2 linked regions of the Actinopolymorpha singaporensis genome follow. The main gene of each other region encodes a partner of the protein of the gene in region 2 in a complex. Links are inferred from orthologs where the notes say so. Each region holds a gene or a part of one and is shown on either strand. Other genes may lie near its edges.

Region 1 (3,820 bases), 2.5 Mb from region 2 along the record:
TCGCGGCTTTGGCCTGCGGCAGGATCAACTGCAGATACACCCGCAGCTCCGAGGCGCCGTCGATGAGACCGGCCTCCCGAAGCGAGTCCGGGATGCCGGTGAAGAACTGCCGCAGCAGGAAGATGTAGAACGGCGAACCGAAGAACGCCGGGATGATGAGCGGCCAGAGCGTCCCGACCGCGCCGAGGCGGTCCCACAGCAGGTAGAGCGGGATGAAGGTCACCTGAGCCGGCAGCATCATCGTGGCGAGCACGGTGCCGAAGACCGGCGAGCGGCCCCGCCAGTGCAGTTTGGCCAGTCCGTACGCCACCAGCGGGCAGGAGATGAGCGTGCCCGCGACGTTGAGGACGACCAGCAGAACGGTGTTGGCCAGGTAACGCAGGAACGGCATCGCGTGTACGGCTTCGGAGAAGTTCCCCAGCACCCACCGATCCGGCAGCAACCTCGGCGGCACCCGGAAGATGTCGCCGCTGGTCTTGAACGCGGTCGTGATCATGACCAGGAACGGCGCCAGGAAGGCGAGGCTGATGATGATCAGGATCAGGTGATGGGTGAGCCGTCGACCCAGATACTGCCGACGTGGCCGGGGCGCTGGTCCGCCGCTGGTGGCCGTCCCCGGTCGGCCGGCTCGCAGGACGTCACTCGCTGCCATAGTGCACCCACCGCCTCGAGGTCAGCAGGATCAACAAGGTCAGCAACCCGATCACGAGGAACAGGATCCAGGCCATGGCGGCGGCCTGGCCCATCTTGAGGAAGACGAACGCGTTGTGGAACAGGTGCATGGTGTAGGTCAGCAATGAGTCTCCCGGCCCACCGTTGGCCCCGTTGCCTCTGCTCTGGGTCAGCAGGTAGGTCGGGGCGAAGATCTGGAGCGCCGCGATCACACCCATGATCAGCTGGAACAGAGTGACCGGGGTGAGAGCCGGCCAGGTGACGTACCAGAACCGCTGCCAGCCGTTCGCGCCGTCGACGGCGGCGGCTTCGTACAGCTGTTGCGGCACCTGTTTGAGGGCCGCGAGGTAGATCACGGCGGTGGCACCGATGCCCCACCAGATGATGATGAGCACCGCGGGTTTGGTCCACAGCGGATCGGCCAGCCAGTTGGGCTGCGGCAGGCCGACCCGGCCGAGGACCTGGTTGAGGTATCCGTACTGCGCGTTGAAGACCCAGCGCCACAGGTAGCTGGCCGTCACTACCGGCACGATCGCCGGAAGATAGACGATCGCGCGGTACAGCGGCTGTCCCCTGACCGGGAAGTTCAGTGCCAGAGCGACCAGCAGCGCGAACGCCAGGCCGAGGGGAACGCCGATGATGGCGAGGTAGGCGGTGTTGAACACCGACCCGAGGAACTTCGGGTCCTCCAGCAGGGTCGCGTAGTTCTTCAACCCGACCCAACGCGGGGACTGGAAGAGGTTGAACTCGGTGAAGCTGTAGTAGAGCGACACCAGGATCGGGCCGGCCATGAACACGACGAGCCCGATGATCCACGGCGAGGAGAAGGCGAACCCGGCCCACGCCGGCCGGCGGCTCGGCCGTCGCCTGGCGAGAGTTGCCTCAGCCATAGCTCTTGGCCGACTTGGCCACCTGGGCGTAGGCCTCGGCCGGGGTCTTGACCAACCGGGTGATCTTGTCGTCGGCGGTGGCCAGGTCGGAGGTGTACTCCGCCAGGCTCGGCTCGCTCGGGATCGAGGTCGCGTTCTTGTTGGCCAGCAGGTCGAGGAAGAGGTCGAAGTTCTTGATCGACTTGTACGCCGGGTCCGTCAGGAGCGACTTGCGAGCCGGAAGGTTGGACAGTGTCTTGGTGAAGGACAACATCGCTTCCTTCGACACGAGGTACTTCATGAACTCCCAGGCCTCGTCGGGGTGCTGGCTGTTGCTCGGGATGAAGAACGTCCCCGGCGCGACCAGGTTGGTCTTCGCCAACTCCGGCTTGTCATCGGGATACGGGACCGGAACCACTCCCCAGTCCAGGTCAGGTGCGAACTCCTTGATGAACGACGGCTGCCATTCCCCGTCGATCACCATCGCCAACTTGCCCTGGTAGAAGGGGTTCTGCGGCGACTGGTAGTCGCCGAAGCCGGACACGAACCGCTCGATCTCCTTGATGCCGTACTTCTTGATGACCGTGTCGACGTAGAAGTTCGCACCGGCGATGTTGCCCGGGTCCTCAGGCGTCGGCTTCCCGTTGTCGTACCACTTGCCGCCGTGGGTGACGCCCAGCAGTCGGTAGTCGGCTCCGGCACCGCTGGCTCCGGCCAGGCCCAGCTGGGTCAACCGCCCCTTGCTGTCGGTCTTGGTCAGCTTGCCGATGGCCTCGGCCCACTCGCTGGTGGTGGTCGGCGGGTTCTTCACGCCTGCCTCGGCGAACAGCTTCTTGTTGTAGAAGAGCGCTGAGTTGTTGACCGCGATCGGCAGTTGGTAGACCTGGCCCTTGTACCGGCACTGCGCCATCGAGGAGTCGGTGAAGTCGCCAAGGTCGAACGAGTCCTTCTTGATGTACTCGTCGAGGGACTTGATGACGCCCTTCTCCGCCCAGGCGCCGGTGGCGCTCCCGAAGTTGTCGGAGATGTCGAACGCGCCCTTGCTCCCGGTCATCGCGGCCAGCTGGGCCTGCGCGTCCGGGTTCGACACTCCCTTGACGACGATCTTGGACTGGCTCTGGTTGAACTTCTTGATCACCTTCTCCAGCGCCTTCGCCTCCTGCCCGGTCCACAGGTAGGAGAACCGAAGCGTGACCTTCCCGCCGGACGAGGAGGAGTCGCTGGAACACGCAGCCAGACCGCTGAGACCTGCCGCGGCGATGCCCATTCCTACAAAACGCCGACGGGAGAGTTGACCTGCTCCAGACATGGGAACCTTCCGAGAGTTCGTCTGTGGAGACGTCAGCATGCTGACGCTAGCCTCGATGGATCAGGGAGTGGTCTGTACCAATGGGGGGTAGTCGATCGTGAAACGTGGAGGGGAAGGTCACGGCCTGTGGTCATGGGCTGCCCGCCCGACGGCGTCGTCGGGCCGCAACGGCTGCGTCGTCTGCGGCCCACCTGGGCTCGACCATTCGACCTCTTTGGAGAAGCTTGGTACCTACCAATTCAGTGGCCGATTCTGGATGATCGGTCCATGACAGGTCAAGGGGCCAAGCGAGGTCGTCTCGGTCCTTGTTACCTACGGCTCGAAGATGTGGACCCCGCGGCCCGCAACCAACCGATGGCCTGAGTCCCGGACGATCACCGCTCGTCTGCGGTCGGCGCCCGCCCGCCGCCCGCGGCGCCGTTCCGCCGGGCGGTTCGCTGTGCGAGTTCGGCCTCGAGGACGGTAGGTGACCGGCCGTTCGTGAACAACCATCCGAGGCCGATGCCGGCGAGACCGCTGACAGGGGCGACGTACTGCGCGGCAACGGTGGGGTCGTGCTCGATCAGCGCCCAGATCACCATGGCCAGGACGCCCACGACCAGCAGGATCGTGATGGCTATGCGGGCGGCGTCGATGCGTGCGTAGTGGCTGCTCGGGCCGCCCCCTCGGGGTGGTGGAGGTGGCGGTGACACTTGTACGGCATGCTCTGCCGCGATCGCGAGAACTCGGGCTGTCTCCTCGGCGTCCGTCGCACTCATGAGCAATCGGCCGACTGCCTGCTCGGCGGCCGTCTGCTGCCGCATCACGGGCTCGACGGAATAGTTTCCGAACAGTCCTCGGACGCCGCGCTCGGGAACCTCCCGCCAGCCGACGAGAATGCTGCTCCCGGTGAGATCAGGGTTCGTCTGCTTCTGAAGACCTGTCACCTCGGCCTCGCGGCTTGAGTTCATCGAGTTCTCGTCTCCTGGCT
Region 2 (3,900 bases):
CCCGCACCCCGGCCACCGTCTCCAGCAGCCGGGTCATCCTCCGCTCGTACGCCACTCCGGCGTCGCCGCCGGTGAACTCCCCGAACTGCCCGATGTCGGTGCCCGCGACGAACGCCTCGTCACCGGCACCCCGCAGCACCATCACCCGGATCGAGGAGTCGGACTCGGCCCGGTCGCAGGCGGCCAGCAGTCCGTCGTACATCGCCCAGGTCATGGCGTTGCGTCGCTCCGGACGGTTGAAGGTCACCCGCAGCACCGGCCCGTCGCGCTCGACCAGCAGTTCCTTCGCGGTTCCCGCGTCACTCACTCCGACCGTCCTTCCCGGTCCGGTCCGCCGTGCTGCACCGCCCCGGCGGCTTCCAGTCCCTCGATCTCCGACATCGCGAATCCTGCCTCGCGCAGGACCTCGCGGCTGTCGGCGCCCAGCGACGGGCCGGCTCGGCCGCGCACCGGCGGGGTGGCCGACATGCGCATCGGCGAACCGAGCTGGCGTACGGCACCGAGCGTGGGGTGCGGCGCGTCCCAGTAGTAGTCCCGCTCCCGCAGGTGGGCGTCGGTGAACACCTCGGCGTAGTCCGCGATCGGCGCGCACGGAACGCCGGCCCTCTCCAACGCCCGCACCAGGTCCTCGGTCTGCCAACCGCGGGTTGCGCGTTCGATCACCGGGGTCAGCTCGGACCGCAGCAGTTGCCGCTGGTAGGCGTCGGCGTAGCGCGGGTCGTCGGCGAGCTCCGCCAGGCCCAGCACGTCGCAGGCCGCCACCCACGACCGCGGCGTGACCGCGCCGAACGTCACCCAGCCGTCGGCAGTGGCGAACGCCTGGTACGGCGCGGTGCTCTGGTGCGCCGAGCCCAGCCGCCCGCCGACCTCGCCGGTGGCGAAGTACCTCCCGGCCTCCCAGATGCCCATCGACACCGCCGACTCGAACAGCGACACGTCGACGTGCTGCCCTTCCCCGCCGGCGTCCCGGGCCCGCAGCGCGGCCAGCGCCGCCAGAGCGCCGTACAGGCCGCAGGTGAGGTCGCACAGCGGTACGCCCACCTTGGCCGGCGGGCCGTCCGGCTCCCCCGTGATGCTCATCAGCCCCGCCCGTGCCTGCGCCATCACGTCCAGGCCGGGCAGGCTCGCCCGCGGACCGTCCTGCCCCCACCCCGACAGTGACACGTACACCAGCCGCGGGTTCAGCGCCCGCACGCTCTCGTAGTCGAAGCCGAGGGCGTCCATCACCCCTGGCCGGAGGTTCTGCAGGAACACGTCGGCGGTCGTGAGCAGCCTTGTCAACACCGCCTTGCCCCCCGGATGCTTGAGGTCGACCGCCACCGAACGCTTGTTGCGGTTGAGCCGGACGAACGCCGACCCCTCTCCCTGCAGGTACGGGCCGACCTGGCGGGCCGGGTCTCCCCTGCGGGGTGGCTCCACTTTCACCACGTCCGCGCCGAGGTCGGCGAGCTGCATCCCGGCGAACGGCGCGGCCATGAAGACGCCGACCTCCACCACCCGTACGCCCGAAAGGCTCCCCTGGTCCATTGCGTTTCCCCTCACCTGTCCTGGATCGCCGGCCTGGATCGCCTGCCCGGATCGCCTGCCTGGTGTGCTGCGTGGCTATCTCCCCGAGATGCCGGTCATCACCACGCCCCGGATGAACTGCCGCTGCGCCACGAAGAACACGATCAGCACCGGGACCACCAAGAACATCGACGCCGCCATGCTGATGTTCCACGAGGCGTCCGTGGGCGAGATGAACGCTCGCAGTCCGAGCGCCAGCGTCTTGTTCCCCTCGCTCTGCAGGTAGATCAACGGCAGCAGGAAGTCGTTCCAGTGATAGACGAACGAGAAGATGCCCACCGCGACGAGGACCGGCCTGGACAGCGGCAGCATGATGTGCCACCAGATCCGCAGGTTCGAGGCACCGTCGAGCCGGGCCGCCTCGTCGAAGTCGCGCGGGATGGTGAGATAGAACTGCCGTACCAGAAAGACGTTGAACGCACCGCCGCCGAGGAACGCCGGCACCACCAGGGGCGCGAACGTGTCCACCCAGCCCAGCGACCGGAACAACACGAACTGCGGCACCAGCGTCACCACGTCCGGCAGCATCATCGTGGACAGCAGCAGGTAGAACAGCAATCTCCGGCCCGGGAACCGCAGCCGGGCGAAGCCGAACGCCACCAGCGAGCTGGACAGAAGCGTCCCGGTCATCGCCAGGATGGTGATCATCGCGGTGTTGGCCAGCCAGACCAGCAGTGGTGCCCGGTCCATCGCCTCCAGGTAGTTGGCCCACCGCACCGGGTTCGGGATCCACACCGGCGGATAGGCGAACACCTGACCCTGCGCCTTCAGCGACGTGGACACCAGCCAGAGCATCGGGATCGAGAAGACGGCCGCGAGGGCCGCCAGTACGGCGTACAGCACCGCCTTGCGTGCGATCGCCGTCCCGCTCGTCGCGCTGCTTCTGGTTGACCTGCTTCTGGTCGTACTGCCGCTCGTCACGCTGCCGCTCATCGTGCGTCCTCACCCTCGTAGTGCACCCACGACCGCGACAACCGGAACTGCACCAGCGAGAAGACCAGGATGACCAGGAAGATCACCCACGCGTACGCCGCGGCGTAGCCCATCCGGAACTGCTCGAACCCCAGGCGGTACAGGTAGAGCACCGAGAACAACGTGGACTGCTCGGGCCCGCCGTTCCCGGCGAGCAGGAACGCGCTGGTGAAGATCTGGAAGGACCCGATGATGCCGAGTACGAGGTTGAACAGGATCACCGGCGAGAGCATCGGCACGGTCACCGCCCAGAAGCGATGCCACCAGTTCGCGCCGTCCACCTGCGCGGCGTCGTGCAGCGTCTGCGGAATGCCCTGCAGCCCGGCCAGGAAGATCACCATGGTGTTGCCGATCCCCCACAGGTTCATCAGGATGAACGACGGCTTGGCGGTGTGCGGGTCCTGCAGCCACTGGAGTTCGGGCAGCCCGACCATGTGCAACACCGAGTTGGCAAGGCCCACTTCCGGGTTGAGGATCCAGAACCACAGGATCGCGTTCGCCACTGCCGGCATCACCGCGGGCAGGTAGAACAACGTCCGGAACACCGACCGGAAACGCACCCGCTGGTTGAGCAGCATCGCCGCGCCGAGTGCGGTCACCAGGTTGAGCGGAACGCTGATCACGGTGAAGAACGCGGTGTTCCACAACGACTTGGCCACCAGCCGGTCATGCAGAAGCAACCGGAAGTTGCCAAGGCCCGCCCAGGTGGGTGGGCTGAACAGATCCCAGTCCAGGAAGGCCATCACCAGCGAGGCGAGCATCGGGCCCGCGACCAGGAACACGAACCCGACCAACCAGGGCGCGATGAACAGGTAGCCGTCGATCGCCTCCCGGCGCCGAGTGCCGAGCGGGCCCCGCGACCGGCGCATCCCGGCGATGCCGCGACTGCCGCGGAGTCCGCGCCGCCCACGGGTCGCCGGCTCCTCCCGCGGGTCGGCCGTCTGCGTGACCATCGCCGATCAGCCCTGCGCGAGAATCGAGTCCACCTGCGCCTTGGTCTGCGCGGCGGCACCTGCGACATCCTCGGTGGCACACGTGGTCCACAGGGGGTCGAAGTGCGTGGCGTAGATCTCCTTGATCCGCGACTGGTTGGCGGGGAACTTGAAGCTGATGACCGTACGGTCACTGCGCTCGCGCAGCGGGTCCACGTGCACCTTGACGAACCCGTCGGTCGGATCCTTCGGCACCAGCGAGTCCAGTGCCGACCGCACGCTCGGTGCCCACCTGTGCTGCTTGGCGAAACCCTGCTGCACCGGCGGGCTGGTGAGGTGCTTCAGCAGCTTCCAGGCGGCCTCCTTGTTCTTCGCCTGCTTGGGAATCGCCCAGCCGCTGCAGCCGACCGCGACGAACTGTCCGCCCGGA

Evidence for each region. Proteins that work in one complex are often made in the same cells at the same time.
Region 1: the proteins of BLU27_RS22075 (region 2) and BLU27_RS11095 are in contact, whole or in part, in a solved structure (PDB 3PUV), measured with the Escherichia coli proteins. The link is inferred for Actinopolymorpha singaporensis from one-to-one orthologs.

What each region holds. Positions count from the first base shown.
Region 1 is NZ_LT629732.1:2,442,163-2,445,982, forward strand. What follows is about bases 703-3,607. They hold BLU27_RS11095 (ABC transporter substrate-binding protein), read right to left. Parts: upstream 2,851-3,607; coding sequence 1,555-2,850; downstream 703-1,554. Other genes in these bases: BLU27_RS11090 (carbohydrate ABC transporter permease), read right to left, coding at 703-1,562; BLU27_RS11100 (hypothetical protein), read right to left, coding at 3,225-3,607. In the rest of the region: BLU27_RS11085 (carbohydrate ABC transporter permease), read right to left, coding at 1-652; more of BLU27_RS11090, read right to left, coding at 639-702; more of BLU27_RS11100, read right to left, coding at 3,608-3,800. UniProt on the Escherichia coli protein: Part of the ABC transporter complex MalEFGK involved in maltose/maltodextrin import. Binds maltose and higher maltodextrins such as maltotriose.
Region 2 is NZ_LT629732.1:4,899,338-4,903,237, forward strand. What follows is about bases 552-3,536. They hold BLU27_RS22075 (carbohydrate ABC transporter permease), read right to left. Parts: upstream 2,500-3,536; coding sequence 1,603-2,499; downstream 552-1,602. Other genes in these bases: BLU27_RS22070 (CaiB/BaiF CoA transferase family protein), read right to left, coding at 552-1,527; BLU27_RS22080 (carbohydrate ABC transporter permease), read right to left, coding at 2,496-3,491; BLU27_RS22085 (ABC transporter substrate-binding protein), read right to left, coding at 3,498-3,536. Outside these bases: BLU27_RS22065 (enoyl-CoA hydratase/isomerase family protein), read right to left, coding at 1-307; more of BLU27_RS22070, read right to left, coding at 304-551; more of BLU27_RS22085, read right to left, coding at 3,537-3,900. UniProt on the Escherichia coli protein: Part of the ABC transporter complex MalEFGK involved in maltose/maltodextrin import. Probably responsible for the translocation of the substrate across the membrane.